DNA from 4 places in the Sphaerisporangium siamense genome. Region 1 is predicted to be linked to each of the others. Evidence: riboswitches for the same ligand, from Rfam matches in the RefSeq annotation. Region 1 holds a riboswitch; each other region holds the start of a gene.

Region 1 (7,883 bases):
GTCATGCCCGACGCCGGAAACCGCCGCCTGGACGTGCACGATGAGGGGTGCCTGTCGGTGCCAGGGCAGCGGGCATCGCTCGCCAGGCCCGACCGGGCCGTGGCGCACGGTTATGACGTCCACGGCGCCCCGATCACCGTCCTCGGCACCGGCGTGCTGGCCCGCTGCCTGCAACACGAGACCGACCACCTGGAGGGGCGGCTCTATATCGACCGGCTCCCGGCCGACCGGCGCCGACAGGTGCTCGACGCCTACGAACAAGTGGCGGGAACCCCTGTAAGGACCCCGGAGAGCTGATCCCCGGAGTTGATCTCCCTTTTGTGACGGCCTCACCAACCCGATGCGCCGTCCAAGGCTGACAGCCGCTCGCACCGTCAGGCGACCACTCCTCTCTCCGTCCACCTCGCGCGGAGCGTCACCTGCGGGGTGCGGGTCTCCGGATTCGTGGTGACGTCGGCCTGGACGCGGTAGACCTCCGCGAGCAGAGCCGGCGTCACCACGTCCCGGGGTGTGCCGAGGGCGACCACAGCGCCGTCGTTCAGGACGCAGAGGCGGTCGCAGAACGCGGCGGCCAGATTGAGGTCGTGCAGCGCGACGACCGCGGTCACGCCCAGCTCGCGTACGAGGTCGAGCGCGTCGAGCTGGTGGCGCAGGTCCAGGTGGTTGGTCGGCTCGTCCAGGACCATCGTCCCGCACCGCTGGGCGAGCGCCCGGGCGATGAGGACCCGCTGCTTCTCCCCGCCCGAGAGCCGGTCGAACGGCGCGTACGCCAGACCGGCCAGGCCGAGGCGCTCCAGCGCGCCCATGATGATGGCACGGTCGCCGGCGTCGTCGCCGTCGAACGCGCGCTTGTGCGGGGTGCGGCCCATGGCCACCATGTCGTACACCGTCAGCGCGAAGTCGCCCGCGGTCTCCTGGAGCACGGCGGCGAGCCGGCGCGCGAGGCGTTTGCCCGGCATCCGCCACACGTCGTCCCCGTCCAGCAGTACGTGTCCGGACGTGGGGCGCAGCGCCCGGTAGAACGTGCGCAACAAGGTGGACTTGCCGGCGCCGTTCGGCCCGACGAGCCCCACGACCTCGCCCGCCGCCACATCAAGGGACACCGCACGCACCAGAGCCTTGCCGCTGACGACGACGGACACCTGGTGCGCCCTCAGGGCGCCGGGCGTCATCGGGCCCTCCGCATGAGCCAGAGGAAGAACGGGCCGCCGACCAGGGCGGTCAGGATGCCGACCGGGATCTCCTCGGGACGGATGAGCGTGCGCGCGGCCAGGTCGGCGACGATCAGGAACGCCGCGCCGAGCAGCGCGACCACGGGCAGCGCACGCCGGTGGTCGGCACCGAGGAGCAGCCGTGCCACGTGCGGCATGATGAGGCCGACGAACCCGATGGAGCCGCTCACCGCGACGATCGCGCCGATCATCATCGCGACCAGCACGAACAGCGCGGCCCGGAACCGGTGCACGTCCAGCCCGAGGGACGCGGCGGCCTCCTCGCCCGCCAGCAGCAGGTTGAGCGGGCGCGTGAGGCCGAGCAGCACCACCGTCCCGGCCACGACCACCGCGGCCGGGATCCATACCACTGCCCATGTGGTGCCGGCCAGCCCGCCGAGCATCCAGCGCAGCGCCGACTGCGTCTTGTGCGGGTCGTTGGACGTCACGACGAGGAAACTGGCGACCGCCGAGAGCACCTCGGCCGTCGCCACGCCCGCCAGCACCAGCCGTACCGTCGTCATCCGGCCGCCGGACCTGGCCAGGAAGTACACCGCGACCAGCGCGGCCAGGGCGCCGAAGAACGCCGCCACGGGCAGGGAGAAGATCCCGAACAGCGACACGTTGAACACCACGACGGCCACCGCGCCGACGCTCGCGCCCGAGGACACCCCCAGCAGCATCGGATCCGCCAGCGGGTTGCGCACCAGCGCCTGCAGCGCCATGCCGCACACCGACAGGCCGGCTCCGATCACGGCGCACAGCAGCACCCGGGGGAGCCGTACGTCCATGACGATCGTCTCGCGCACCGGTGTCCAGGTCGGCGTGGCAAGGGAGGCGTGGACCCGGTGCAGCAGGATCCCCCAGACCTGTCCGGCCGGAACGCTGATCGAGCCGGCGGAGATGCCGACCGTGGCCGCCACCAGGGCCAGCCCGCCGAGCAGGACGAGCACGAGCGTGAACGGGAGACGGCTGCGGCCACGCCTCGCGTCGCCCGGCGGCCGGGACGGCGTGGCGGCGCCGGTCGCCTCCGCCGTGCCGGTCGTCTCGGTCGTGCGGGTCGTCTCCGTCACCGGAAGCGGTCGGGGTGGATCTGGCGAGCCAGCGACTCCACCCCGGCGGGCACGCGGACGCCGAGCACCGTGGAGGACAGTGGGAGCACCGCGAAGCGCTTGTTCTTGATCGCCGGTACGTCCTTGAGCGCGGGGTTGGACAGCAGGAACCGCTTCTTGTCCTCCACCGGCTGGTCGCCGTAGTCGTAGATCACGATGACCTCGGGCGCGCGCTCGGCCACCTGCTCGAATGAGACGTCGCCGAACGTCTTGGGCAGGTCGGCGAACAGGTTGGCTCCACCCGCCCGTTTGATCATCTCGTTCCCGACGCCGGCGCCGCCCGCCGTGAAGGCGGTCTTGTCCCCGCTGTCGTAGACGAACAGCTTGACCGGCGGCGCTCCGGCGACCTTCTTCCCGACGGCGTCCAGCGTGGTGTGCAGCCGACGCACCTCCCGCTCGGCGCGGTCCGGCACCCCGAAGATCTTGGCGACGTTACGGATCTCCTGATCCGTCATGTCCAAGGTCACCGGCGTCGACGCGCATTCCTCGATGTTCAGGTACGTATCGATCCCGGCGCCGGCGAGCGCGGTCCGGCCGCGCCCCTCCTTCTCGTCGAAAGTGGTGGCGAAGCCGCCGTAGACGAAGTCCGGCTCGGCCGCCAGCAGAGCCTCGTACGAGGGGTACTCCTTGGACAGCACCTTGATCCCGTCGTAGGCCGCCCGGTATTCCGGGAGGATCCGATCGTCCAGGTACCCTGTGCCGATCATGGACTTCTCCAGGCCGAGCGCCAGCATGACCTCGGTCGCGTGCTGGTTCAGCGACACCGCCCGCCGCGGCGGCCGCTCGTAGGTGGTGGTCACGCCGCAGTTGGCCATCGTCACCGGGAAACCGGGCGCGGTGGCGTTTTCAGGGGTGGCTCTGTCGACGATTGTGGCGCCGCCACAGCCGGTCACCAGTACGGCCGAAGCGAACGCGAGCAGCAAAGTCAGCGGACGTTTGCCCGTCATGCCGGATCCTCTCCCGAGGGGAACGGTCGTCAGCACGGAGCGGTGCCGCCGGACCACTCCACGAGTGGCCACGGACCGGCGAGAAGTGCCATGCGCGCGCGGGCTCGCGAAGTACGGTCACCTCGCGGCAGCGAGGAGAACGATCGCCTGGACATATCGATCACGCCTTCCTCTCAGGGGAGATCCGCCCCAGCTTCATCGAGGAGGCGACCGCGTGAGTCTCCTGGCTCTCGGGTCGAAGCTCGCCCCGGCCTTCCCGCCCTTACGGGGCAGTGGCCTCGTCGGAGTCCGCTCGCCGATCACAGTGGCGGGACCGCGCCGGATTCACACCGGCTTCCTCGTTCCGCCGTCGCCTTTCGCCGCCCATGGTCGCATACGGAGCGCAGCCCGCAAAGGTGACATCTGGGCTGCTCCTTTCCGGCTCCGGCGGAGATGCGAGCACCTGAACGGGTCGATACCCGTCCTACCCGTCCTACTCGTCTACCGCTGGCCGGCGACGGCCGCCACCTCTGCGAGGCCGTCCAGTGCCCGGCCCACGCGCGGGTGCGCGCCGAGGGCGTCGCCCACGACGGCGTCGGTGGCCTTGAGGAACGCCAGGTGCCGGATCGCGTGCGCGGCGACGTTGGCGACGTCGAGGTGCTCGGGCGTGGGAGCGGCCGGGGTCGCGCCGGCGCTCAGGCACAGGACGGGCAGCTCGATCGCGGGCAGCTCCGGCGTCGGGTCGGGGCAGACGGCGTAGGTCAGCACGACCTGGCCCACCGGCCGGTAACGCCAGCTCGTGGAGTGCACGACGGTGTACGGGACGTCGGCGGGCACGCGCGCGAGGCGCCGGGCGGCCTCGTCGGGGCTCTCCCCAGGGACGGGCGCCGTGGTCGACCGGCGATAGGCCCAGGTCCCCGAGGCGTTGACGCGCAGTGCCAGCACCTCGACCGAGACCGGTGGGAGGACGGCGCTGTCATCGATCATGCGTTCCCGTCCCATTCCCCCGAGTGAGCCTTCCGATCTGTAGTTGCGAGCTCTATGCAACAGCAGCTTATATGCATCACTGCACTTGCGTTGTGCACGGCCCGTGTGCATGGCTTTAGTGGGTCATGCAGGGAGGCGGGCAGGATGCGCGATCTGCCGGGAGTGCTGGCGCTGATGGGTTCGGGGGAGACGAGCCCCACGATGGTGGAGGTGCACCGCTCGCTCGCCCGCCGGCTCGGCCCCCGTCCCCGGGCGACGCTGCTCGACACCCCGTACGCCTTCCAGGAGAACGCCGCCGACATCTCCGCCCGCGCCCGCAAGTACTTCGCCACCAGCGTCGGGCTGGCCGTGGAGGCCGCGCGTCCCGGCGAGCCCCTCGGCCGCGCCGACTGGGTCTTCTCCGGCCCCGGCAGCCCCACCTACGCCCTGGACCGGTGGACGGCCACTGGCGTCGCGTCCGACCTGCGGGCCCGAGTGCGGCCGTCCCGGGGCGTGACGGTGCTCGCCTCGGCCGCGGCCTGCACGGCGGGAGTGGCCGCCGTCCCGGTCTACGAGATCTACAAGGTCGGCGCCGAGCCGCACTGGCGTGACGGGCTCGACCTGCTCGCGCCGCTGGGACTGATCGCGGCCGTGATCCCGCACTATGACAATGCCGAAGGCGGTACCCATGACACCCGGTACTGCTACCTCGGCGAGCGGCGGCTGTCCCGGCTGGAGAAGGACCTGCCGGACGGCGCCGCGGTTTTGGGCATCGACGAGCACACCGCCGTCATCTTCGACCTCCACGCCGGAACCGCCGAAGTACGCGGGCGCGGCGGGCTGACGGTACGACGCGGCGGAGCACAGACCGTCCTCCGCTCGGGCACGAAGCTGGACATCGCGGAGCTTCGCGAGCTCGCCGAGAACACCATCGACCCGCTGCCGCCATCCGGCCTCGCAACGGCGGCACAGCCCGGTCACGCGAGCGCGACGCTGGGGGAGGCCATGCGGGCATGCCAGGCACGTTTCGACTCCGCTCTCGCCCGGCGCGACGCCGACGCGCTCATCCAGGCGGTACTGGATCTCGAAGCCGCGATCAGCGAATGGGCGGCGGACACCGAGGAGGACGAGGACGGCGTCGCGCAGGCACGCACGCTCCTCCGCGAAATGATCGCCCGGCTCACCCCCGCGCTCGACCTCCGCGACCCCCGTGAACGGCTGACCCCGCTGGTCGAACCACTGCTGGCCTTACGCGGCGAACTACGAAAGTCGAGCGCCTACGACCTCGCGGACACCGTACGCGAAGCCCTGAGCCACGTCGGTGTCACCATCCAGGACACCCCCCGCGGGCCTGACTGGTCCGCATCCTGACTCTCGTCCACGCGGGCACGTGATCTGTCCAGCCGCCGTGGTTCCCGAGGCGGTGTGCTGCCGTGGACACTGCTAGTGGTCTCCAGCATGGCGAGCCTGGGTGCGAACGTCGCGGTCGCCGAGCCGACGCTGAACGGAAGCCGCGCCGCACGCTCCGGCCGTACGTGATTCGGGGGTTGCTGTTCTGCGGCGTCTGTGAGCGGCGGATGCAGGGAAGCTGGAACAACGGCAAGGCGCACTACCGGTGCGTGTTCCCGCAGCAGTACGCGCGGGCCAACGGCATCGACCACCGGGCCATGGCCGAGGCCCAACTCGCCGACGGCCGCCGCGCCGAGCGACTGCGGCTCGACAAGATCACCACCAGCATGCCCAAGAGACTCACCGAGGAGGAGATCACGGCCATGACCACCACGCTCGGCGACATGAGAAGGCCGCTCCGCAGCGCCGACCCACAGGACAAGGCCCAGGTCTACGGGCGGCTCGGGCTGCGCCTCACCTATGAAGCTGGCCGGAGAACAGTGATCGCCCGAGCTGAGCTCGGGCGATCATGTAGCAAAGTGTGTCCGAGGGGGGACTTGAACCCCCATGCCCCGTAAAGGGCACTAGCACCTCAAGCTAGCGCGTCTGCCTATTCCGCCACCCGGACAGTGGTGCCTGCACGGGGGAGTGTCGTCCCTCGTCGGCGGGACTAGGTTAGCAAACTCCGGGCGGTGCGTCATACCGCGATTCGTAAGCCCCGGGCCGGCGGAGGGGGCGGAGGATGGGGGGTTCGTCCGGGAAAGGGGGTGCAGGGTGGAGACTGGGGGCAACTGCCCTGGGGGCTGGAGGGCGGGCTGGGCCGCCAGGATGGCAGGGGAAGTTCCGTAGCCGGACCTAAGGAGCACGTGTGGCCGCGTTCAAAGGCGAGGACGAGGTCGTCGAGCTGTGCCGCGACCTGATCCGCATCGACACGACCAACGCAGGGGACAACGCGGGCCCGGGGGAACGGGTGGCCGCGGAGTACGTCGCCGGCAAGCTGGCCGAGGTGGGCCTGGAGCCGCGCATTCTGGAGAGCGACGCCAAGCGGGCCAGCGTGATCGCCCGTATCGAAGGGGAGGACTCCGGCCGGGGCGGCCTGCTGCTCCACGGGCACCTGGACGTCGTCCCCTTCGACGCCGCCGACTGGACCCACCATCCGCTGAGCGGGGAGGTCGCCGACGGCTGCGTCTGGGGCCGGGGCGCGGTGGACATGAAGGACATGGACGCCATGATCCTCGCGGTGGTGCGCCGGCGGCTGAGCGAGGGGCGCAGGCCGCCGCGGGACGTCGTGCTGGCGTTCACGGCGGACGAGGAGGCCGGCGGCGCGTACGGCGCGCAGTGGCTGGCCGAGCGGCATCCGGAACTGTTCGAGGGCTGCACGGAGGCCATCGGCGAGGTCGGCGGCTTCAGCGTCACCGTGGACGAGGCGAGACGGCTGTACCTGATCGAGGCGGCGGAGAAGGGCATCGCCTGGATGAGGCTCACGGCCGCGGGCCGCGCCGGGCACGGGTCGATGCTCAACAACGAGAACGCCGTGACCGAGATCGCCGAGGCCGTGGCGCGCATCGGCCGGTACGAGTGGCCGGTGCGGCTGACGCCGACGGTGCGCGACTTCTTCCGCGAGGCGTTCGAGATCGAGCTGAACGCCGACGACGCCGAGGCGATGGTCGCCAAGCTGGGCTCGCTGGCCCGCATGATCGGCGCCACGCTGCGCAACACGGCGAACCCCACGATGCTGGAGGCCGGCTACAAGGCGAACGTGATCCCGCAGGTCGCCACGGCGCACGTGGACGGGCGGTTCCTGCCGGGGTACGAGGACGAGTTCTTCGCCACGCTCGACGAGCTGCTGGGGCCGAACGTGCGGCGGGAGTTCGTCTATCACGACATCGCCGTCGAGACCTCGTTCGACGGCCCGCTGGTCCGCGCGATGTCGGACGCGCTGCTCGCCGAGGACCCGGGCGCCCGCGCCGTGCCGTACACGCTGTCGGGCGGGACGGATCTGAAGGCGTTCAGCCGGCTCGGCATCCGCGGCTTCGGGTTCGCGCCGCTGAAGCTGCCCGCCGACCTGGACTTCTCCGGGATGTTCCACGGTGTGGACGAGCGCGTGCCCGTGGACGCGCTGCGGTTCGGCGTACGGGTTCTTGACCGTTTCCTGGACGCCTGCTGACCCGTTCCATGGAAACGCTTTGACTTCACTCCTCGTGGTGCTACGGTAACTTTCCGTTGAGGGGTTGGTGCACGCGATCGGCCTTGCGAAAGCTTGACCGATCGAAGAGTCG
Region 2 (7,883 bases), 6.2 Mb from region 1:
GCCAGGTCGAGGCGTTCGAGCACGGACCCGGTGACGCTTCTGTCGCTCCTGGACTCCCGGCCGAGGTAGGAGATGTACGGCGTGCGGCCCAGCATGGCGTACTCGAACACGGTCAGGTGCGGCGGCAGCAGAGGGTCCTGCGGGGCGTAGGCCATCAGGCGGGCGCGCCTGCGCGGGCCGAGGCCGCGCGCGGGCACGCCGTCGACGAGGACCTCGCCGCTCGCCTCCACCAGGCCCATCATCGCCCGCAGCAGCGTGGACTTGCCGGCGCCGTTCGGACCGATCACCGCCAGCCACTCGCCGCCGCGCGCCGACAGCCCCACGCCGGACAGCACGGGCCTGCCGTCCAGCGAGACGCCGAGGTCGCGCACCTCGACGGTGTTCACCGGGTTCACCGGGTTCACCGGGTTCGGCGGGGCGCTCACACGCTCACCGAGCGGGTGGCGCGCAGGATGCCGACGAAGAACGGCGCGCCGACGAACGCGGTGACCACGCCGATGGGCAGTTCGGCGGGGGCGAGCATCGTGCGGGCCAGCAGGTCGGCGAGCACCATGAACGCGGCGCCGCCGAGCAGCGACAGCGGGAGCACCACGCGGTAGGACCCGCCGGCGAGCCGCCGCACGGCGTGCGGGACGACCACGCCGACGAACCCGATGAGGCCGCTGACCGCGACCGCCGAGGCCGTGGCCAGGGAGGCGGCGCACAGGACGACGAGACGGACCCGCGCGGCGTCCACGCCGAGGCTGACGGCCTCGTCGTCGCCCACCGACATGACGTCGAGCAGGCGGCCGTGGGCCAGCAGGACGACCGCCGACACCACCGCGTAGGGGGCGACCAGCCGGACCTGCGACCAGTCGCCCGCGACGCCGCCGAGTATCCACGAGTAGATCTTCTGGAGCTGCTCGACGCGGATCTGCTGGACGAACGCCTGCAGCGCGGCGAGGAAGGAGGAGACCGCGACCCCGGCGAGCACGAGCGTGGCCGTGCCGCCGCCGCGCCCGGCCGTGCTGCCGAGCGCGTACGCCAGCAGCACCCCGCCGATCGCCCCGCCGAACGCGGCGATCGGCACCAGGCCCTGCACCTGGACCAGGACGATCATCAGCGTGGCGGTGAAGCCGGCGCCCGCGGCGGCGCCGAGCAGATAAGGGTCGGCGAGGGGGTTGCGGAACACGCCCTGGTAGCCGGCGCCGGACATGGCGAGCAGGCCGCCGACGACGGCGGCCAGCACGACCCGGGGCATGCGCAGCTCGAAGAGCAGGCCCTTCTCGACCGGCGACAGGCCCGAGTCCACCGAGACGAACGGCAGCCGGTCGAGGAGTTCGAGCAGCATGCCCTTGGCGGGGATGCCGACCGCCCCGATCGTCAGTCCCGCGAGCAGGCAGATCGCGAGCACGACCAGCGCCACCGCGAGCGCCGCCGGCCGTGCGCGCGCCGGAGACGCCGTCGCCATGGCCGCCGGTCTCAGCCCGCGGCCTTCTGGACGGCCTCGCCCACGACCTTGACCAGGTCGACCACGCGCGGCCCCCAGCGGGAGGCGATGTCGTCGTCGAGGGGGACGACCCGGTCGTTCTTGATGGCGGACAGGCCGGCCCAGCCGGGCCTCTTGGCGAGGGTCTCCCTGGACTGGCCGCAGCACTTGGTGTCGCCCAGGAAGATCAGGTCGGGGTCGGCCTTGACGACGAACTCGCTGGAGAGCTTGGGGTAGCCGCCGGCGGGGTCGGGGGCCTTGTCGGCGATGTTGGTCAGGCCGAACAGGCCGTAGACCTGGCCGAGGAAGGTGCTGGAGGTCACCGAGTAGGGGGTGCTGTCCAGCTCGTGGTAGTAGCTCAGCTTCTTGTCCTTGGGCGCGGCGGCGGCGATCGCGTCGATCCGGCCCTTCATCCCCTGGGCGAGCTCGGTGGCCTTGGCGGCGTTGCCGGTGGCGGCCCCGAGGTCGGCGATCTCGTCGTAGACCTCGTCGAACTTGGTGGCGGCGGGCTCCAGCAGCACCGGGACGCCGAGCTTGGTGAGCGCGCCGACGACGCCGTCGATGTCGTTGGACAGGACGACCAGGTCGGGGCGCTTGGCGACGATGGCCTCGACGTTGGGCTTGAAGCCGGACAGGTCGGTCCTCGGCGCCTCGGCCGGTTGGTTGGACTGGTCGTCCACGGCGACGACCTGCGGCCCCGCGCCGATCGCGAACAGCGTCTCGGTGTGGCTGGCCGACAGGGAGATGATCTTCGTGGGCCTGGCGGCGATCGTCACCGGGCCGTTGCCGGCCTGGACGGTGACGGGGAAGCCGGCGGCGCCGGCGGATGGGGCGGGGGTCGTACTGGTGACTGCGCTGGTGGCTGAGGGGGCGTCGGTCCGGCCGCACGCGGCCAGCGTCAGCGTACCCAGCAACGCGCACGCCAGGACCGTGCGTACGGGCCTCACGTGGGTTCCTCCTGTTGCCGGGAAACGAGGACCCGTGGTCATGACGGATCACCCTTTTCCACGAGGGTTGACGGCGTCGGCGCGGGTGGAGGCGACCTGGCTCGATCCGGGGGGATCTCACAGTTGCGGGACAGCGCCGGAATCACACCGGACTTCGCTCCACGCCACGCGTCACACGAACCGTATCAACCAACGGCCAGAGGGGATACGCCAGGTCGTGACGGGCGTACCACCGCGGGTCAGGCGAGCTGGGCCTCGGCCGCGGCGATGATCTCCTGGAGGCGGAGCCCGTGGCGGGCGTCCAGCGGGTGGCCGCCGCCGGCGCGCACGGTGGCGGCGAACTCGGCGGCCATGGCGGGGAAGACCTCCGGGCCGAGGGCGTCCCCGGTCAGCGTGGCGCCGCCCCGGTGGCCGTAGACGGCGACGCGGGAGACGCCGTCCTCGCCGTGCGCGGCCATGGACAGCGACGCCTCGCTGACCGCGCCGGTCTCGTGCTCCAGCAGCAGGCCCGTCCAGGCGAGCGGGTCGCCGTGGGCGCGCACGCCGATGACGGGCCCGAGCGCGGCGTCCAGCAGGTCGATCACGTGCGGGCCGACGTCGAGGATCGCGCCGCGCTCGCGCCGCCACGGGGAGTCGATCTCGTGCAGGGCGCCGGAGACGTTCACGGCGTGCCCGCCGAAGGGGTCGATCTCGGAGACCCGCCGCAGGAAGTCCTTGGTCGCGGGGGCGTACCGGAAGGTCAGCACCATCTGGGAGGCGACGCCGGCCTCGCCCACGGCGTCGGCCAGGCGGCGCGCGGCGTCGAGGTCGGCGGCGAGCGGCTTCTCCAGCAGCAGGGCCTTGCCGGCCTTGGCGGCGAGGAGGCCGAGCTCGGCCTGCACGGCGGGCGGGACGCAGAAGGCGACGGCCTCGCAGACCTCGAACAGCTCCTCGACCCGCTCGTACACCGGGGCCCCGAGGCGGGCGGCGGCCTCGGGCCTGCGCGCCCACACCCCGGCGAGCCGCGTGTGCGGCCCGGCGGCGAGCATGGGGGCGTGTACGGCCTCCGCCCAGGGCCCGGCTCCGATGAGACCCACCGACACTGGTTCCACGACGCTCAGCTCCCCGGGTGTCCGACCGATCGGAGCGAGACTAGCCCAGCCACGCGGGGTGTCCGGCGTCGGGTATCGCGCCCCTGGATTCCGGACTGTACGGAAAAGGCCATTTTCGGCGGTCTAAGTGGTTATTGACCGAAACCTTGATCGCGGTCCGCGATCGTGATACTTCATTGATCATGTGGCATTTTGCCGCACGAAATTACCAATTGTCGCGTTCGCGGTATGCGGTGAGCGGCGCTCGATAGGAGGCCCCGGAGCCGGACCTCCCCGCCGGTTCCGGGCGCCCGCCTCGTGCGGCACAACCGGTCACGGCCTTTCACGGCCTTTCACGCATGACGCGAACGCGGCACGGCCCGCAGCACACCCTTGGAGCACCCCACGATGTCGGTCGCCGCTTCCCCCCGGCATGCCCGAACCGTCCCCCTCCACCGGCTCTTCCCTCAGATCGTGCGCGACCCCGTGAACACGCTGGCGGCGCTCGCCAGACGTTCCCGCGGGACGATCGTCCGTCTCCCGGCGGGATCCACGCCCGTCTACCTGGTCAGCCACCCCGACCACGTCCAGCACGTGCTGCGTGGCAACTGGGAGAACTACCAGCGCCAGGGGATGTTCTGGCGTCCCCTGCGGCGGTTGCTCGGCGCGAGCATCCTCGACGACGGCGCCGCCTGGGAGGCGAGCCGCGGCATCCTCCAGCCGCTCCTGACCGCCAGGAAGGTCGGCTCCCTGGGCGAGGAGATGGCACGTGCCATCGACGAGCGGGTCGGCGAACTGGAGGTCCACGCCGCCTCGGGACGGGCGTTCGACGCGGGCGAGGAACTGGCCGACCTCGTCAACCAGACCGTGATCAAGGTGCTGTTCGGCGGGCGGCTCTCGCCCGAGGACGGGCGCCGCCTGTCCCCCGCCTACGACAAGGCCGCGCGCGCGGTCGCGCTCCGCATGTTCCTGCCCTCCCTGTCGTACTCGATGCGGCTGCCCGGCGACCGGGCCTACCAGGAGGCCATCGAGACGATCGACGAGGTCGTGCTGCCCATGATCCGGCGGCGCCACCCGCGGCCCGGCGGCGACGTGCTGTCCGCCCTCTGCCACGCCCGGCGGGAGCGGGGCGAGGGCGAGCGGCAGATCCGCGACGACGTCGTCAGCGTGTACGGCGCGGCGGCGGAGTCGACCGCGACCACCCTGACCTGGCTGTGGCCGGCGCTGGACCGGCGCCCCGACGTCGCCGCCAAGCTGTACGCCGAGGTGGACCGGGTCGTCGGCGCCGGGCCCGTGCGGGCCGGTCACCTGCCGGAGCTGACCTACACCTCGATGGTGCTGCGCGAGCTGATGCGGCTGTGGCCGTCGGGGTGGCTGTTCCCTCGCATGGCCGAGAAGGCCGACCGCGTCGGCGGAGTGGCCGTCGAGGCCGGGGCGCAGGTGCTGATCACGCCGTACGCCACCCACCGGCTGGACGAGTTCTGGGAGCGCCCGCTGGAGTTCGACCCCGAGCGCTTCGCGCCGGGCGCGCAGGAGCGCCGCCACCGCTATGCGTACTTCCCCTTCGGCGGCGGCCCGCACCTGTGCCTCGGCAGGCCGCTGTTCGAGATGGCCGCGCCGCTGATCATCGCCGCCGTCCTGAGCCGCTTCCGCCCGATCCTCCGCGGCGGCGGGCCCTTCACGCCCTTCCCCGCCGGGTCGCTGCGCCCGCGCCGGAAGGTGGAGCTGGTGCTCGTCCGCGCCCGGCGGGGCGCGGCGTGAGCGCGGGCCTGGACGCGCTGGAGAGCGGGCGCGTCTGCGCGGTCGCCGGACGCTCCCAGCGGCACATGCAGCAGTGGGCGGCGGCCTATCCCTCGCTGTTCTCGGCCCGGCCGTTCGACGCGGCGCTGCACGGCACCGTCTCGATGGCCATGGCCTTCAGCGGCCCGTGGTTCAGCGCGGAGGAGCTGGCGGCCACCAACAAGGCGTGCCTGTGGGCGTTCGCCCTGGACTGGCTGGTCGACTACGTCCACACCTCGCCCGGCCAGGTGCGCGAGCTGGTCGGGGCGTGCCTCGCGGTGGCGGACGGCGCCGCGCCCGCCCTGGACGACGACCTCGCCCGCATGCTGGGGGACCTGCGCGCCGACCTGGCGGACGCCCCGGCGTTCCCCGAGCTGCGGGCCGTCTGGCGCGAGGAGCTGGCGCGGATGCTCGGCGCGATGGCCCGGGAATGGGAGTGGAAGGCCGCCGGGGCCCGGCCGTCCCTGGAGGAGTACCTCGGCAACGCCGACAACCACGGCTTCTGCTTCGTGTTCACCTGCCACTGGATCGCCACCGGCGGGCCGGGCGCGGCGCGGGACGCCGGCCGCGTGCTCCAGGCCGGCCGCGCCGTCCAGCGGGTGATGCGCCTGCTCAACGACCTCGGCTCCTACGAGCGCGACAAGAGCTGGGGAGACGTCAACGCCCTGCTCATCGGCGTGCCCCGCGAGACGGTCGCCCGGCGCGCCGCCGCGCTCACCGGCGAGGCCAGGGGCCTGATCGCCGGGCTGCGCGGCGGGCACGAGCGGCTGGCCGTCTATCTGGAGCGCCAGATGGACTTCTGCGCGGGCTTCTACGAGCTCGGCGAGTACTGGGGCCGCCTGTGAGCGGTCCCGACCTCGCCTTCGCCGCGCGCGGGGGCGAGGTCGGCGTGCGCGACGCCGAGCGCCTGGTCGCCGGGCTCGCCGGGCGGCCGTGGGGCGACGTCACCGTCTCGGTGTACGAGACCGGGCGCGTGGTCGCGCTGGCCCCGTGGCTGGCCGGGCACGCCGAGCGGATCGTGTACCTGACGGCGGCGCAGCGGGAGGACGGCGCCTGGGGCGTCCACGACGACTACAGCCTGGTCCCCACGCTGAGCGCCACCGAGGCGCTGCTCGCCGAGCTGGCGCGCGGCGCCCCCGAAGGGCTGGGCGAGCGGGTCGCCACCGCCGCCGCGCGCGGGCTGCGCGCGCTGTCCGCCCGCCGCACGTCCTCTTCCGCCGCCCCGGACATGCCGGCGCGCGAGCTGATCGTGGCGTACCTGACCGAGGCGATCGGGCGGCGCCTGCACGAGCTCGGCGGGCGGGCGCGGGACCTGTCCGGCGGGCACGGCGTGGAGGGCGTCGCGCTGCCCCCGCCGGACCGCGCGGGCGTGGCCAAGCTGGCCGGGATCCGGGCCGCGCTGCGGTCCGGCGCCCGGCCGCCCGAGAAGCTGACGCACGCCCTGGAGGTCGGCGGCGAGGCGGCGGCAGGAGCCAGAGGCGTGGAGCTCACGCCGTCCGGGACGATCGGGGCCTCGCCCGCCGCCACCGCCGCGTGGCTCGGCGCGCGGACCGTGCCGGGGCCCGGCCATCCGGCCCGCCGGTACCTGGAGACGGTGGCGGGGCTGCACGGCGGGCCGGTGCCGTGCGCGCTGCCCATCACCGTGTTCGAGCGGGGATGGGCGCTGGCCACGCTGGCGCGGGCGGGCGTGCCGCTGCGCGTGCCGCCCGCGCTCACGGCCAGTCTGCGCCCGGCCGCGCGGCCCGGAGGGGTCGCCGCCGGGCCGGGGCTGCCCGCCGACGCCGACACGACCTCCGTCGCCCTGTACGCGCTGGCCCTGCTCGGCGTCCGCGTGGAGCCCGCCGCCCTGTGGGACTACCGGGCGGACGAGCACTTCGTGACCTGGCGCGGCGAGGAGGGGGTCTCCACGACGGTCAACGCGCACGTCCTGGACTGCCTCCACGCCTACGCGGCGGGCCGCGGGGGCGCGCCCGGCCGGTACGCGACCGCGGCGGGCGAGGTGGCGCGGTGGCTGCGCGAGCGGCAGCGGGCCGACGGGAGCTGGACCGACCGGTGGCACGCCTCGCCGTACTACGCCACGATGTGCTGCGCCCTGGCGCTCGACGGCCGCCGCGACTCGGCGGGGGCGGTGCGGCGCGCGGTCTGGTGGCTGCTGTCGGCGCAGCGCGGGGACGGCTCCTGGGGCGTGTGGAGCGGCACGGCCGAGGAGACGGCGTACGCCATGCAGGTCCTGCTGCTGTGCGGGACGGCCGGCGACGAGGCCGCGCGGCACCGGGCGTGCGCGCGGGGCCGGGCCTTCCTGCGGGACACGGGCGGGCGCGCGGGCGGTCCGCCCATGCCCGCGATGTGGCACGACAAGGACCTGTACGCGCCGCGCGCCGTCGTCCGCGCCGCGGTGACGGCGGCCCTGCACCTGGCCTCCCGCGGCACGGAGGTATCCCTACTTACCTGACAAAAGGGACGAAAGACGCAATACTTCACTATAGAAAACCTTCCTAACTAACCCCCTGACAATCTTGACTTCAGGGGGTTCTAGTCCGTTTTCGCCCGTGCTAGGGTGCCTGCGGGCAAGAAGGTGGAATTGCACCTGCCAAGTGGTACGGCGGCCAGCGAACGAGC
Region 3 (7,883 bases), 900 kb from region 1:
CGTGAAGGTCTCCACCCCGGCCGAGATGTGCTCCGCCAAGGCCGCGGGCGCCACGATCCTGATGTCCATCGGCGGGGCGACGGCCGGCATCGACCTCAGCTCCAGCACCGTCGCGGACCGCTTCGTCGCGACGGTCGTGCCGATCCTGAAGAAGTACAACTTCGACGGCATCGACATCGACATCGAGACCGGCCTGTCCGGCAGCGGCAACATCAACACGCTGTCGGCCTCGCAGTCCAACCTGATCCGCATCATCGACGGCGTGCTCGCCCAGATGCCGTCCAACTTCGGCCTGACCATGGCGCCCGAGACGGCGTACGTCACCGGCGGCAGCGTCACCTACGGCTCCATCTGGGGCGCGTACCTGCCGATCATCAAGAAGTACGCCGACAACGGCCGCCTGTGGTGGCTGAACATGCAGTACTACAACGGCAGCATGTACGGCTGCTCGGGCGACTCCTACCAGGCCGGCACGGTGCAGGGCTTCACCGCCCAGACCACCTGCCTCAACAACGGTCTGGTCATCCAGGGCACGACCATCAAGGTGCCCTACGACAAGCAGGTTCCTGGTCTGCCCGCCCAGGCGGGCGCGGGCGGCGGCTACATGTCGCCGTCGCTGGTGAGCCAGAGCTGGAACGCGTTCAACGGCCAGCTCAAGGGCCTGATGGACTGGTCCATCAACTGGGACGGCTCGCGGAACTGGACCTTCGGCGACACCGTGAAGGGGCTGCAGGGCCGCTAGCCGGCAGGACGTGAAGGGCCGCTCCCGGGTGACCGGGAGCGGCCTTTTCGCGTGAGAGGGGACGGTGAGCGCCCTGGTCGGAGGGTTTCATGCCGGTATTCTCGGCTGCGGGCGGCGCCGGCACGCGAAACCTGGGGGACCGACGATGAAGCTGACCTGGGACGCCGTTCTCGCCTGGCGCATGCGGCGGCAGTTCCTGGACCGCCCGGCGTCCGTCTCCACCGAGCAGGTCGTCCGCCGGTTGTGCGGGGTCCAGAGCCAGGTGAGGTCCTACGCCGAACTCGCGGTGGCGGTGCGCTCGCCCGCGCCGGCGAAGGACGCCGTCCAGCGCGGGATCGCCGCCAAGGCGCTGATGCGCACCTGGGCCATGCGCGGCACCCTGCACGCCCTGTCCACCCGTGACGCGCCCGCCTTCCTGTCGCTGCTGGCCTCGGCCCGCACCTGGGAGAAGGGCGCCTGGCAGCGGTCCTTCCTGGACGCGCCGCGCATGGCGCGGCTCGCCGACGCCGTCCGCGCCGAGCTGGACGGCGCCGTGCTCACCCGCGAGGAACTGGTCGCGGCCGTCGAGAGGCGGACCAGGGACGCCACGATCTCCGAGGCCGTGCGGTCCGGCTGGGGCACGGTTCTGAAGCCGCTGGCCTGGCTCGGCGACCTGTGCAACGGCGACGGCGACGACGGCCGGGTCACCTTCACCAACCCCGCGACCTACCTTCCCGGCTGGCCGGGGCTGCCCGAGCCCGACGCCGCCGCCCGGGTCGCCATCCCCGCCTACCTGTCGGCGTACGGCCCGGCCGGGCCGGACGCCTTCAACCGCTGGCTGGTGCGCGGCGCGCTCAAGAAGACGACCGTGCGCCGGTGGTTCGCCGACCTCGGCGACATACTCACCGAGGTCGACGTCGAGGGCGAGCGGCTGTGGGTACGCACCGAGGACGCCGGCTCCCTCGCCTCGGCCGCGCCCACCGACATGCTCCGCCTCCTGCCCGCCTTCGACCAGTACGTCCTCGGCGTCGGCACCGACGACACCCGCGTGGTCCCGGCCGCGCACCGCAAGGACGTCAGCAGGACCGCGGGATGGATCTCGCCCGTCCTCGTCCACGCCGGCACGGTGACCGGGGTGTGGGAGAACGACGAGGGGGCGCTCTCCGTGTCCCTGTTCCCGGGCGCCCCGAAGCCGGACACCGCCGCGCTCGAAACCGAGGCGACCCACCTCGGCGCCCTGCTGAGCGGCGGAAGGCCGATCTCGATCGCGATCTCGTGATCGGTCACCACCGGTCGTGGTGGACGGCCTTCCGCAGCGGGCGCCGGTGCCGCCAGCCGTGCCGTTCCAGGTCCGGCGCGGCCTCCAGGTGGGTCACGGGGCCGACGCAGAGCCAGGCCACCGGGCGGATGCCCGCGGGCACGCCGAGCAGCCCGGCGACGAACGGCTCGCGGTAGAACGACACCCAGCCGACGCCGAGGCCCTCGGCGGTCGCGGCCAGCCACAGGTTCTGGATGGCCAGGCACACCGAGTACAGGCCCGTGTCGGCGATGGCGTGCCGGCCCAGCACGGCGGGCGCGCCGCGCCCGGGGTCGTAGGTGACGACGATCGACAGCGTCGACTCCAGCACGCCCTCGATCTTGATCCGGGCGAACCGCTCCGCCGCCGCGGCGTCGAGCGTCGCGGCGAAGGTCTCACGCTCGGCCGTCACGTGCTCGTGGAAGGCCGCGCGGACCGCGTCGTCCCGCACGACGATGAAGTCCCACGGCTGGGACAGACCGACGCTCGGCGCGGCGTGCGCCGCGGACAGGACGCGGTGCAGCACCCGATCGGGGATCGGCGCGCCGGTGAACTGGCCGCGCACGTCCCGGCGGCGGTGGATGACGTCGTAGAACCGGTTGTCCATGGGCAGGCTCCCGCTGCGCGTGCCCCATACCCGGGGCGGTGGGCGCGAGGCCGGTCTTCGGACTCCCGGATCGACGCCCGCCACCCGCCTTCCCAGCCCTTCCGGGCCAGTGGCCGCGCACTCGCGCGTGGGTGGTGGCTCCCCGGTCACCGCGGCGGGCCCGTGCCGGAATCACACCGGCTTCCCGATTCTCCCCGCCGAGGCGAGGCACCTCACTACGACTCTCCGTGGAAAACCATAAACGATCACCTGCCGCCGCCGTATCGCCGGGGGCGTCGCAATCGCCTGTCCGGACGACGGCATGGCGCTCACCTGAACGGGAGCGGTCACGCCGGCCGCCGATGGCGGGGACGGTGGTGAGGGTTCCGGCGAACGCGCCGGTGCCGCGCGACCGGCGGCCGCGCGAACGCACGCGCCGGGGTGCCGGCGTCCTGGAAGCGGACGGCGGCACCCCGGTGGTGGGCCGGGCGTGGCTCAGCCGCCCGCGCCCGCCCGCTGCCGGCCCTCGGGGGACATGACGAGCAGGCCGAGGCACATCTCGTCGCTCGTGCCCTCGCCCCACACCACGTACCGCGCGGGCAGGCCCTGGAGCGCGGGCAGGGTCTTGCGCAGGCCGGCGTCGTGGGTGCAGGTCACGCGGAGGTTGTCGCCGGGCTTGACGGTGACGGGCTCGGGCAACGGGCGGATCTGCTGGTCGTCGAAGTCGTAGGACGGGATGTCCAGCAGCGTCTTCGCCTTGGGCGTGCCCGGGTTCATCTCGACCTTGATCGCGCGTCCGAGCAGGTGCATGTGCCCCGCGGTGGCGTAGATCGTCGCCTTGCCTTCGAACTTGCTGTCGCAGTGCTGGGTAGGCCCGGGGGTGAGCGGTTTGCCCTGGCCGCAGTACTGCGCGAGCTGGGCGACGTTCTCGCCCGAGTCCGTGCCGAAGCGGCTCACGACGTCCTTGACGGCGGTGTCACGGTCGCAGAGGGGACCGGACTCCTGGCTCGTGCAGGGCAGCTCGATCGGGGCCTGAAGCAACCCGGTGGCCAGCGGCTTGAGCTCGGCCTTGCCATCGGTGAGCCGTAGCCGCATGCTCGACTGGTCGCTCTGGTCGGCCTTGCCGCCCGAGGCGAGCAGGTTGTAGTGGATCTGCATGACGAGCTTGCTGCCGGGCTGGAGCGGATAGCCGACCTTCTGCTTGAGCAGCGTCTCGTTCGCGCCGGGCGCCCAGTGGCCCACCCAACCGCCGCCGTCGACGCCCGAGTTGCCGAAGCAGGTCCAGCCCTCGCCCGGCGTCTTCGCGTCGAGGTCCTGGGCCTGCTGCACCTTGTCGGGGTCGACGCGGAAGATGATCGCGTGGTGGACGAGCGAGGTGTTCTGCGGGAAGAACTGGCTGCCGGTCAGGAACGCCTGCTCGGTGAGGCCGGGGTCGACGATGAAGCAGCGGTACTCGTCGGTCCCGCCGTTCGGCGCCGCGGGCTTGTAGGGCTCGGCCAGCTTGACCTCGACGAAGCGCTCGGACTCGCGTAAGGGAGCCGCGGGCGGTGCGGAGAAGGTGCCGCCGTGCCCGCCGTGGGCGCCGGTCGACGGTGTCTGGGCCTGTTGTGAGGCTTGGGCCGTCGCGCTGCTCTGTGCCCCGGTGGTGGTCGCGTTGCCACCTCCCCCGCATGACGCGACGAGAAGGGCGCCGGCGAGGGCGATTGCCACTCCGCCGAACCATCGCGCCGGCCGGGCCGCGTTGTTCATTGAGCCTCCTGCTGTCCCCGTGGAGTTTCAGATGGCGTGCGCATTGCGGATCCGGCGCGCCGGCCGATCCTTTTCCAGCCTCCCCGCTGCGGAAAGCGCCCGGCATCCGTCCTGAGGCCGAAGCGACTCATCCCGTGGGCTGACCCGTCCCGGGACATCTGCAGCCACGGTCGTAGACGAACGTGATGTTCATCAACAAGTCCCCTGAAACCCCCATCAATCACGCAGGCGCGCGAGCACGGGCGGCAGCCCGTTCTCATGGACCACCGTGAGCCGCCGGGTGGCCCGGGTGATCGCCACGTACAGGTCCTGCCCGCCCTTGGGCCCCTGCGCCAGAATCTCGTCGGGCGCGACCACGATCACCGCGTCGAACTCCAGCCCCTTCGCCTGGGTCACGGTCAGCACCACCGACGGCGCGTCCAGCGCCTCGGCGGTCAGCGCGGACGCCGCCTCCGGCAGCAGGGCCGCGACCTCCCCGTGCCGGGCGTCCGGCGTCAGCACGCCCAGGCGGCCGGCGCCACCGCCGGTCACCAGCGCCAGCTCCGACCGCACGAGCTCCGGCAGCACCATGGCCAGCTCCGTCCGGGCGGCGCGCACCACGCGGGGCGGCGCCTCGCCGTCCCGCACCGAGATCGGCGGCGCCTGGTCAGGATCGACGGCCTGCAGCACGTCGGCGGCGACCGCCATGATCTCCGCGGGGGTCCGGTAGTTGACCAGCAGGCGCGCCTCGCGCCAGCGGCCCTTCACGTACGGGTCGAGCACCTCGGCCCACGAGCGCGCGCCCGCCGCCGACCCGGTCTGGGCGACGTCGCCGACCACGGTCAGCGAGCGCGTGGGGACCCGGCGCATGACCGTGCGCCAGGCCATCGCCGACAGCTCCTGCGCCTCGTCCACGATCACGTGCCCGTACACCCACGCGCGGTCGCCCGCGGCCCGCTCGGCGGTGGTCAGGGCGGCGGCGTCGGACGGGTTGCGCTCGGCGAGGGCGCGGGCGTCCATCACCTCGGTCAGCTCGTTGATCTCCAGGACGCCGCGCGCGTACGCGCGCTCCTCGTCGCGGCGGCGCCGGTCCTCGCGGGCGGCGGCCCTGCGCGGGGCGTCGTCCTCGCCGAGCAGTTCGGCGGCCTCGTCGAGCAGCGGGACGTCACCGGTCGTCCACGGCGAGCCCGCCGGGCGCAGCAGCGCCCGCCGCTCCTGCGGCGAGAGCAGGACTTCGCCGTCCGGGCCCGAGGAGGCCGCGCGCAGCAGCCCGGGGTCGGACAGCAGCTCCGCCACCAGCCGCCGCGGCGTGAGCGGCGGCCACAGCGCGTCCAGCGCCTCGCGCACCGCGGGACGGCTCCACAGCGCGGCCCGCGCGTACCGCAGGTCCTCCTCGTCCATCGGCAGGTCGAGCTGCCGCGCCTCGTCCAGCGCCAGCGCGGTCAGCGCCGAGTCGACGAACAGCTTCCTCGCGATGTTGTGCGGGTTGCGGACCGCGCGGGCGCGGTCGCGGGCGCGCACGCAGGTGGCGTGGTCCACCCGCAGCGCCATCTGCTCCACGACCACCTCGACCCCGTCGCGCACCGAGGTGCGCACGTCGATCAGCACGGTGAGGTCGCCCTCGGGCACCCGCTGCCGGTCGCGCACGGCGGCCCTGACCACCTCGGCCATCCGCGCGCCGCCCTTCACCACCGCCGCCTCGGGCGTGTCCCGCGCGGTGGCCCGCACGCCGGGGAACAGCTCGCCGACGGTCGTGAGGACGACGTCGGTCTCGCCGAGCGAGGGCAGCACCTGGCCGATGTAGCGCAGGAACAGGGCGTTCGGCCCGACCACCAGGACGCCGCGGCGCTCCAGCGTCTCGCGGTGCGTGTACAGCAGGTAGGCGGCGCGGTGCAGGGCCGCGACGGTCTTGCCCGTGCCGGGCGCCCCCTGGACGACCAGCACCCCGGGCAGGCCCGAGCGGATGACCTGGTCCTGCTCGGCCTGGATGGTGGCGACCACGTCGCCCATGCGCCCGGTGCGCCCGCGCCGCAGCGCCGCCAGGAGCGCGGCCTCGCCGACCAGCGCGCGGCGGTCGGGCTCGCTCATGCGGGCGAGGTCGAACACCTCGTCGTCGATGTGGACGACCGTGCGTCCCCGGGTGTGCAGGTGCCGGCGGCGCACCAGCGGGCCCGGGTCGCTCGGCGTCGCGGTGTAGAACGGCCGCGCGGCCGGGGCGCGCCAGTCGACGAGCACGAGTTCGTCGCGGGCGTCGCGCAGGAACGCCCTGCCGATGTAGTACGTCTCGCCGCCGGTGTCGTCGATCCTGCCGAAGCACAGCCCGCGCTCGATCGAGGAGAGCCGGGAGACCTGGCGCGCGTGCTCGGCGGCGGACACGTCACGCTCCAGCCTCGCCTGGTGCGTGCCCCCCTCCGCCCCGCGCCCGTGCTCGTCGCGCAGCGACGCCTCGGCGCGTTCGCGGGTCACGTCCAGGCGGTCGTAGAGCATGGTGACATAGGACTGCTCCGCGCGCAGCGCCTCGGCGCGGGCGGATTCGGATGCACGGGGCTGCATCGGTGTGGTATACTCCTTACGGGCAGGGTGTGCGGCTGGTTGCGATGGCATGGCTAACCGCGCGAGCGTAACAGCTCCCGTTCCCGCCCGCACCCTCTCGCCGCACCGCCCCCGAGGAGCGTCCCGCCCGGCCCCGTCCGGGTCAGGCGGCCTCAAGCCCCCTGACCGCGTCGTCCGCCGTGTCGAACGTGGCGAAGTGCCGGTCCAGATTCGTGATCGTCAACAGCCTTGAGATCATTCCCGGTGCCACCACCAGGGCCAGCGCGCCCCCTGTCTCGCGAACCCGGTTCAGCGTGCTCACCAGCAGGCCGAGGCCGAGCGAGTCGCAGAACGCCGTCGCCGACAGGTCCAGCACCATGCGCGGCGGCCTCCTGGCCTTCAACGCCACGTCCAGTTCGGCGCGCAACCGCGGGACGGCGTTCATGTCGAGCTCGCCCGCGACCTCGACCACCGTGCACGTTCCCTGGCGCCTCTGGTGTATCTCCAGTCCTGTCTGGCGCGTCGGATACGCCATGTCATCACCTCCGTTGCACAGTCGTTACCCTGACGAAAAGGCAATAAGCCCCCAAAGGCAAACAACCGGGTAGTCCAGGTGGTGCCATCACGGATGATTGCCCTTCATCGCACGGGTCGGCGGTTACATAATGAATCGCAATGAAGACGGAAAGTGACCGGCCTGTCGACGTGAGCATCGTGGTGCCCGTCCACAACTGCCGCCCCTATCTCGACCGCTGCCTCGCCTCGCTGCTGAAGCAGGCCGTCAGCAAGGAGATCGTCATCGTCGATGACGGGTCCACCGACGGCAGCCGCGACCTCCTCGCCGACTACGCGGCGAAGTTCCCCGAGATCCGGCTCTATCACCAGCCCGCCTCCGGGGGCGCCGCCCGCCCGCGCAACCGCGCCATCGCCCACTCCAGCGGCCGCTACGTCTTCTTCTGCGACGCCGACGACCACCTCGGCCCCGAGGCGCTGCCGCGCATGCTCGCCATGGCCGACCG
Region 4 (7,883 bases), 2.7 Mb from region 1:
TACAACCCGGCCTCACGCGCCCGCCGCCGGCAGGTGGAGGCGGCCCGCGACCTGCTACTGCGGCACCGCGCCCCGGACACTCCCGTCGTGGTCGGGCGCGACGTCGGCGGCCCCGCCGAGAACGTCCACATCACGACCCTGGACAAGCTGGACGTCAACGACATCGACATGCGCTGCCTGCTACTGATCGGCTCCTCAACAACCCGCCACGCCACCCGAAACGGCGGCCCTGCCGTCTACACCCCCCGCCGCTACCCGGCCTGATCTGACGTGCCGCGCCTCGCCATCCGGGTATCCCTGGGAAGACCGAGCCGCCGGTGCCGGGACGGTTCGAGTGCTGTGTTCGCGAGTGGGTGGGAGGGGCGTGAGTCCGTCGGGTAGTTGCGTGACGACGCGAGTTCGACCCGGGTGCTCACAGCAAGGTACGCACCCAGGCGAGTGCGGCCTCCACGGTCTCGGCCACGCGGCAGTCCGGTAGCGGCGGGCGGCGTACGACGACGACCGGCAGGCCGAGATCCCGGGCGGCGGCCAGTTTGGCCACGGTCATCGTCCCGCCGCTGTCCTTGGTCACCAGGACGTCGATCCGGTGCTCGCGCATCAGCGACCGCTCGCCGTCCGGGGTGTACGGCCCGCGGTCCAGGATGAGGTGGTGGCGCGCGGGCAGGGGCGGCTCGGGCGGGTCCACCGTGCGGATCAGGAACCACAATGCGTCCAGGCCCGCGAACACGGGCAGGCCCTGGCGGCCGGTCGTCAGGAAGACCCTGCGGCCCAGGGAGGGCAGGGACGCGGCGGCCTCCTCCAGCGACCGCGCCCAGTGCCAGTCGTCCCCCTTCTCGGCGCGCCAGCCCGGACGCCTGAGCACCAGCAGCGGGACCCCGGCCTGTTCGGTGGCCCGGACGGCGGAGACGGTGATCCGCTCCGCGAAGGGGTGCGTGGCGTCGACCACCGCGCGTATGCGCTGGTCACGAAGCCATGCGGCCATCAGCTCCGGGCCGCCGAACCCGCCGACGCGGACCTCGCCCTCCGGCAGCCGCGGGTCGCTCACCCGCCCGGCCAGCGACGAGACCACGCGCACCTCCGGACGGCCCGCGAGCGCCGCCGCCAGCCGCCGCGCCTCCCCCGTGCCGCCGAGTATCAGCACCCCCGCCGTCACCGCGCCTCCTAATGCATCTCGCGCATGAGCACGAAGCTCCGTCAGCGCGCCTCGCGGGCCGCGGTGACGGCGGCGGCGACGTCCTCGATGTCCGCGGCGCGCACGCTCCCGCCTCCAGCCTCGACCCGGTACCCATCCCCAGTGGCCACCACCAGCACGGCATCCCCGCTCGGCCGCCCACACCGACGCTCACACCCCACCCAGTGCACCGGCAGCGGCACGCCGCGAGGACCGGCGGCCTCGACTGTGGCGGGGCCGGGACCGCCCTGTGGGGTGAAGTAGGTGGTGGCGGCCTGGTGGGTGGCTTGGGCGGCGTCGGACTGGACGTCGGAGAGGGACTTCTCGCATCCTGGCCGCCCGGCGCAGGATGACACCCCGCTCCATGGGGAACGCGGATCGGTGACCAGCCCGGCCTCCTCCGACCGCGATCGACACTGCTCCGCGTCCTCCGGGGCCAGTCCGGGCACGATCACGCCGCGCCACGGCGTCAGCCGCACCTCGCCCGACCCCACGCGCGCCGCCGCCGCCAGCACGGCCGTCTGCGCGGCCGTCAGCCGTCCGAGTGGCGGCATGACGACGAGCGCCACCCGCCCGTCGGCCTGCGGCATCAGCCCGAGTAGCGGGGCACCCGGCTCCCGGGGGAGTACGGCCTCACCTGCCGCAGCGCGACCCGGTGCCGAAGATCGAGGGGGCGCGGGGAGGCGCGTGGTGATCGCTTCGGGGCCGTCGGTCAGTTCCGCGACGCGCCAGGCGGCGGAACCCCGCGCCGCGCGCTCGGCGAGGAACGCCTCCGCGGCGTCGATCATGAGGTTCACGGCCTCGTGCGGCCCCGCCCGCAGACCGGTGTCCCGCCCGGCCAGCAGAACCACGCCCTGGACGGATACGGCCGGCTTACTAGCGGACGCGGCCGGCTCGTGAGCGGACGTGGCGGGCTCGTGCATGGATGTGGCCGGCTCGTAAGCGGGTGCGGGCGGCCGGTGAGGGGAGCGGAGCGGAGACTCAGCGGATGCGGGGACCGACAGGGGGATGTACGCGATGTCGGCGGGGAGGTGGGCGACGTCGCCGCGGCCGTCGTCCAGGGTGAACAGGAAGCGGCCGGGGAGTTCGGCGAGGGCCGGGCGGGAGACCAGCATGGCGTCCAACTCACGGACCAGCGGGGCGATTTCCAGGAGCCCGCGGCCGTCCAGCCCCGCCAAGGGGGAGGCCAGGATGTTCCGCACCCGTTCGTGCGTGGCCGAAGGGAGGAGGCCGGCGGCGGCCATCCGCTCGGCGAATCGTGCCGCGGCCGGGCCGGTGAGCCCGCGTACCTGCACGTTCGCCCGCGAGGTCAGCTCGACGACCCCCGAGCCGAGGTCCGCCGCCGCCGCGCCGAGTTCGCGCAGCCGCCTGGCCGTGAGCAGCCCTCCCGGGACGCGGACCCGGGCCACGGCGCCGTCCGCCGCGGGATGCGTCTGCAGGGCACCGGGACAGGCGTCCCGCCGCGCCCGCTCGGGAAAGTCCACGACCTCCACGCCGAGGATCGTAACCCCAGACCCGAGCGCCGTGGAGCGGAGCATCCCGCCTAGAGGGCGCGGCCGATTTCGCCATGGGCGGTGGTGGCGTGGTCTGATAGGGGCGACGGCGTTATGGAGGAAGCCGGTGTGAGTCCGGCGCGGTCCCGCCACTGTTACCGGGGAGTCAACCCCACCTGAAGGCCACGGCCCGGCGACGGGCGGGAAGGCCGGGGTGAAGCGCCGATCCGGGAGCCAGGAGACTCCGAGCCGTGTATGGACCCGCTACCCGGGGCGCGGACCCCGAGTGAGGAAACGTGCCGTGCGCGAACTCCCTGTTCTGCTGCTGTCCACCTCCGACACCGACCTGCTCAGCGCGCGCGCGAGCGGTCTGCCGTACCGGCTCGGCAACCCCGCCCGGCTGGCCCCCGCCGACCTTCCTCCTCTGCTGGAGGGCGCCGGGCTCGTGGTCGTCCGCCTGCTGGGCGGCCGGCGCGTCTGGGAGGAAGGGCTGGACGCCGTGCTGGCCGGGCCCCGCCCGGTCGTGGTGCTCGGCGGTGAGCAGGCTCCCGACGCCGAGCTGATGGAGCTGTCCACGGTGCCGGGCGGCGTGTGCGCGGAGGCGCACGCCTACCTGGCCCACGGCGGCCCGGCGAACCTGGCCGAGCTGCACCGCTTCCTGTCCGACACCGTCCTGCTGACCGGCCACGGCTTCGCCCCGCCCACCCCCACCCCGAGCTGGGGCGTCCTGGACCGCCCGCGACCGTCGGGGGCGCAGGGTGTACGACCCGCGGGGGCGAACCAGACGCTGGGCGCCCATGCTCAGGATGCGTCGTCTGAGGAAGGGCAGGGGGCATGGTCTGCGGAGGGGCAGGGGACGCGGCCTGTGGAGGCGCACGAGGAGCGGCCGCTGGTGGGGGTGCTTTATTACCGGGCGCATCATGTGGCGGGGAACACGCGGTTCGTTGAGGTTTTGTGTGACGCCGTTGAGGAGGGTGGGGGGCGGGCGTTGGCGGTGTACTGTGCGTCGCTGCGGGCACCGGAGCCGGGGCTGCTGGAGGTGCTGGCTCAGGTGGACGCGCTGGTGGTCACCGTGCTCGCGGCGGGAGGTACGCGGCCCGCGACCGCGTCGGCGGGGGGTGACGACGAGGCGTGGGACGTGGGGGCGCTGGCGAGGCTGGACGTGCCCGTCCTGCAGGGGCTGTGCCTCACGGGGGACCGCGCGACGTGGCTGGAGAGCGACGACGGCCTGTCGCCGCTGGACGCCGCCTCGCAGGTGGCCATCCCGGAGTTCGACGGGCGGATCATCACCGTCCCCTTCTCGTTCAAGGAGATCGACGCCGACGGCCTGCCCGTCTACGTGGCCGACCCCGAGCGCGCCGCCCGGGTCGCGGGCATCGCGGTCCGGCACGCCGCGCTCCGGCACGTGCCCCCGCCCGCGAGGCGGGTCGCCGTGATGCTGTCGGCGTACCCGACCAAGCACGCCCGCATCGGCAACGCGGTCGGTCTCGACACGCCCGCCAGCGTCGTACGGCTGCTGGCCGCGATGCGGGACCAGGGGTACGACATCGGGGCCGCGGGCGAGATCCCCGGCGTGGCGGAGGAGGACGGCGACGCGCTGATCCACGCGCTCATCGCCGCGGGCGGCCAGGACCAGGACTGGCTGACCGAGGAGCAGCTCGCCGGCAACCCCGTGCGCGTCTCGGCCGCCCGCTACGGCGCCTGGTACGCCACCCTGCCCGAGGATCTGCGCACCCGCATGGAGCGGCACTGGGGCCCGCCGCCGGGCGAGCTGTTCGTCGACCGTTCCCGCGACCCCGGGGGCGAGATCGTTCTGGCGGCGCTGCGCGCCGGCAACGTCGTGGTGATGGTGCAGCCGCCGCGCGGGTTCGGCGAGAACCCCATCGCGATCTACCACGACCCCGACCTGCCGCCGAGCCACCATTTCCTGGCCGCCTACCGCTGGCTGCGCGACGGCTTCGGCGCGCACGCCGTCGTCCACGTCGGCAAGCACGGCAACCTGGAGTGGCTCCCGGGCAAGTCGGCCGGCATGTCGGCCTCCTGCGGCACCGACGCCGCGCTCGGCGACCTGCCGCTCATCTACCCGTTCCTGGTCAACGACCCCGGCGAGGGCACGCAGGCCAAGCGCCGCGCCCACGCCGTCCTGGTGGACCATCTCGTGCCGCCGATGGCCCGCGCCGACGGCTACGGCGACATGGCGCGCCTGGAGCAGCTCCTGGACGAGCACGCCTCGATCGCCGCGATGGACCCGGCCAAGCTGCCGGCGATCCGCGCCCAGATCTGGACGCTGATCCAGGCCGCGCGCCTGGACCACGACCTCGGGGTGGCGGACCGGCCGCACGACGCCGAGTTCGACGACTTCCTGCTGCACGTGGACGGGTGGCTGTGCGAGGTCAAGGACGTGCAGATCCGCGACGGGCTGCACGTGCTCGGCCAGGCCCCGGAGGGACGCGCCCGCGTGGACCTCGTGCTGGCCATGCTGCGGGCCCGGCAGATGTGGGCGGGCGGCGTCGCGCTGCCGGGCCTGCGCGAGGCGCTCGGCCTCACCGAGGACGGCGCCGCCGGGCGCGCCGAGACCGACAGGGCCGAGGGCCTGGCGGCGGCCCTGGTCGAGGGCATGGAGGAGCGCGGCTGGGATCCGGCCGCGGCGGCCGAGGTGTGCGCGTCCGTCCTCGGCGCCGTGGAGGAGACGCGGGACGCCGTGGTGCGGGTGCTGGAGTTCGCGGCCACCGAGGTCGTGCCGCGGCTGGCGGGGACGGCCGGCGAGATCGGGGCGGTGCTGCACGCTCTGGACGGCGGGTACGTCCCGGCGGGGCCCAGCGGTTCGCCGTTGCGCGGCCTGGTCAACGTGCTGCCGACCGGCCGCAACTTCTACTCGGTGGACCCGAAGGCGGTGCCGAGCCGGCTCGCGTGGGAGACGGGGCAGGCGATGGCCGACTCCCTGCTCGCCCGCTACCGCGCCGACACCGGCGAGTGGCCCCGTTCGGTCGGCCTGTCCATCTGGGGCACCAGCGCCATGCGGACGGCGGGGGACGACGTGGGGGAGGTGCTGGCCCTGCTCGGCGTCCGCCCGGTGTGGGACGAGGCGTCCCGGCGGGTCACGGGCCTGGAGGCGGTGCCCGCCGCTGAGCTGGGCCGTCCCCGCGTGGACGTGACGGTCCGCATCAGCGGGTTCTTCCGTGACGCGTTCCCGCACGTCGTGGCCATGCTGGACGACGCCGTCCGGCTGGCGGCCGCGCAGGACGAGCCGGAGGAGCTGAACTACGTGCGCGCGCACGTGCGGGCCGACCGGGCCGTGCACGGCGACGAGCGGCGCGCCACCACGCGCATCTTCGGCTCCCGCCCGGGTGCGTACGGGGCGGGGCTGCTGCCGCTCATCGACAGCCGGAACTGGCGCGACGACGCCGACCTGGCCGAGGTGTACGCGGTGTGGGGCGGTTTCGCGTACGGCAGGGACATGGACGGCGTCCCGGCGCGCCCGGACATGGAGTCCGCCTACCGGCGCATCGCGGTGGCCGCCAAGAACGTGGACACGCGCGAGCACGACATCGCCGACTCCGACGACTACTTCCAGTACCACGGCGGCATGATCGCCACGGTCCGCGCCCTGACCGGCCGCGCGCCGGCCGCGTACGTCGGCGACAGCACCCGCCCGGACGCCGTGCGCACCCGCACGCTGTCGGAGGAGACGGCGCGGATCTTCCGCGCCCGGGTGGTGAACCCGCGCTGGGTGGCGGCGATGCGACGGCACGGGTACAAGGGGGCGTTCGAGCTGGCGGCGACGGTCGACTACCTGTTCGGCTACGACGCGACGACGGGCGTGGTGGCCGACTGGATGTACGACAGGCTCGCGGCGGTGTACGTGCTGGACCCGGAGAACCAGGCGTTCCTCGCCGAGTCCAACCCTTGGGCGCTGCACGGCATCGCCGAGCGCCTGCTGGAGGCGGCGAGCAGGAACATGTGGGAGCACCCGGACCCGGACCTCCTAAGCGCCCTCCAGGAGGTCTACCTGAAGGTCGAGGGCGATATCGAGGGCGGCGGCGGACCGGCGTGAACCGGGGCGCGTGTGGTGCTCTTCCCGGGTAAAGGCGGATGCGTGGGGACCGGGCGGCAAAATGCTTTCGTAAGCAATATGTGAAAGCGCGAATATCTGCATTCCACCGTATTCGGCCGCCTTTTCCGGTGACCCGTCGGCGTCCGGAGTATTGGGCGCCTTACGCGGCGCCGCCTCCGGCCGTTCAGCGAGGAGCGGCGGGGGTGGGGCGGTGAAGCCGCGCGGGGCGGGGAAGAATCGTTGTCGGGGGCGTGATGACGAGGACTCCGATCGCCGACTACGCGTTGCTGTCCGACCGCCATTCGGCGGCGCTGGTCTCGCGGCACGGCTCGGTGGACTGGCTGTGCCTGCCGCGCTTCGACAGCCCGTCGGTGTTCGGGGCGATCCTGGACGACGCGGCCGGCCACTGGTCCATCGGCCCGTCCGGCCCGCGGAAGGTGTCGCGGCGGTACCTGGACGGCACGATGGTGCTGGAGACGACGTTCGAGACCGCGACCGGCACGCTGGTGCTGACCGACGCCATGGTCGTCGGCGAGAATCCCGACGTGCACCGTCTCGGCGCGGGCGCGCCCCACGTGCTCGCCCGCCGGGCCGCCTGCACGCGCGGCACCGTCCGCGTCGAGCTGCGCTACGCCCCGCGATCCGAGTACGGCCAGGTCGTGCCGCTGTTGTGCGAGATCCCCGGCGGGGTGAGCTCCCGGGGCGGCCCCGACCGGCTGACGATGTCGACACCGGTCGGGTTCAACCTGGAGGGCCAGGAGGCCGTGGCGACGGTCGCGATGGAGGAGGGCGCCCGCCTGTGCTTCGCGCTGCACCGCGGCGACGCCTGCGCGGAGGCGCCGCCCGTCTGGGACCAGGCGCGGATCGCCGAGGCGATCGAGACGACGGCGCGGGCCTGGCGGCGCTGGGCCGAGGCCCACCAGCGCTACGACGGCCCCTACCGCGACCTGGTGGGCCTGTCCGGGCGCGTGCTGCAGGCGCTGAGCTACCAGCCGACCGGCGCGATCGTGGCGGCGCCGACCACCTCGCTGCCGGAGAGCCCCCAGGGTGAGCGCAACTGGGACTACCGCTTCTCCTGGATCCGGGACGCCAGCTTCACGATGGAGGCCCTGTGGGTCGCGGCCTGCCCGGACGAGGCGGGCGACTTCCTCGACTTCATGACCAC

The links. Region 1 has a riboswitch for cobalamin ahead of BJ982_RS04455 (ABC transporter substrate-binding protein). Riboswitches for the same ligand answer to the same signal wherever they lie in the genome.
Region 2: another riboswitch for cobalamin. It lies ahead of BJ982_RS32735 (ABC transporter substrate-binding protein); the one in region 1 lies ahead of BJ982_RS04455 (ABC transporter substrate-binding protein).
Region 3: another riboswitch for cobalamin. It lies ahead of bluB (5,6-dimethylbenzimidazole synthase); the one in region 1 lies ahead of BJ982_RS04455 (ABC transporter substrate-binding protein).
Region 4: another riboswitch for cobalamin. It lies ahead of cobN (cobaltochelatase subunit CobN); the one in region 1 lies ahead of BJ982_RS04455 (ABC transporter substrate-binding protein).

Annotation. Positions count from the first base shown of each region.
Region 1 is NZ_JACHND010000001.1:957,011-964,893, reverse strand. Features, by position in the region: gene def (peptide deformylase) at 1-297, shown strand, start outside; gene BJ982_RS04465 (ABC transporter ATP-binding protein) at 375-1,172, opposite strand; gene BJ982_RS04460 (FecCD family ABC transporter permease) at 1,169-2,284, opposite strand; gene BJ982_RS04455 (ABC transporter substrate-binding protein) at 2,281-3,270, opposite strand; cobalamin riboswitch at 3,467-3,654, opposite strand; gene BJ982_RS04450 (hypothetical protein) at 3,751-4,236, opposite strand; gene BJ982_RS04445 (hypothetical protein) at 4,381-5,586, shown strand; gene BJ982_RS04440 (recombinase zinc ribbon domain-containing protein) at 5,751-6,182, shown strand; tRNA gene BJ982_RS04435 (tRNA-Leu) at 6,147-6,232, opposite strand; gene BJ982_RS04430 (M20/M25/M40 family metallo-hydrolase) at 6,473-7,771, shown strand.
Region 2 is NZ_JACHND010000001.1:7,187,155-7,195,037, forward strand. Features, by position in the region: gene BJ982_RS32725 (ABC transporter ATP-binding protein) at 1-425, opposite strand, end outside; gene BJ982_RS32730 (FecCD family ABC transporter permease) at 422-1,450, opposite strand; gene BJ982_RS32735 (ABC transporter substrate-binding protein) at 1,462-2,415, opposite strand; cobalamin riboswitch at 2,485-2,607, opposite strand; gene BJ982_RS32740 (Gfo/Idh/MocA family protein) at 2,655-3,491, opposite strand; gene BJ982_RS32745 (cytochrome P450) at 3,894-5,246, shown strand; gene BJ982_RS32750 (terpene synthase family protein) at 5,243-6,109, shown strand; gene BJ982_RS32755 (prenyltransferase/squalene oxidase repeat-containing protein) at 6,106-7,716, shown strand.
Region 3 is NZ_JACHND010000001.1:55,689-63,571, reverse strand. Features, by position in the region: gene BJ982_RS00310 (glycosyl hydrolase family 18 protein) at 1-742, shown strand, start outside; gene BJ982_RS00305 (winged helix DNA-binding domain-containing protein) at 888-2,000, shown strand; gene bluB (5,6-dimethylbenzimidazole synthase) at 2,005-2,625, opposite strand; cobalamin riboswitch at 2,657-2,855, opposite strand; gene BJ982_RS00295 (monooxygenase) at 3,100-4,353, opposite strand; gene BJ982_RS00290 (HelD family protein) at 4,570-6,885, opposite strand; gene BJ982_RS00285 (STAS domain-containing protein) at 7,028-7,399, opposite strand; gene BJ982_RS00280 (glycosyltransferase family 2 protein) at 7,540-7,883, shown strand, end outside.
Region 4 is NZ_JACHND010000001.1:3,616,615-3,624,497, forward strand. Features, by position in the region: gene BJ982_RS16580 (precorrin-2 C(20)-methyltransferase) at 1-264, shown strand, start outside; gene BJ982_RS16585 (cobalt-precorrin-6A reductase) at 413-1,153, opposite strand; gene BJ982_RS16590 (ferredoxin-like domain-containing protein) at 1,195-2,664, opposite strand; cobalamin riboswitch at 2,783-2,908, shown strand; gene cobN (cobaltochelatase subunit CobN) at 2,966-6,718, shown strand; gene BJ982_RS16600 (glycoside hydrolase family 15 protein) at 6,973-7,883, shown strand, end outside.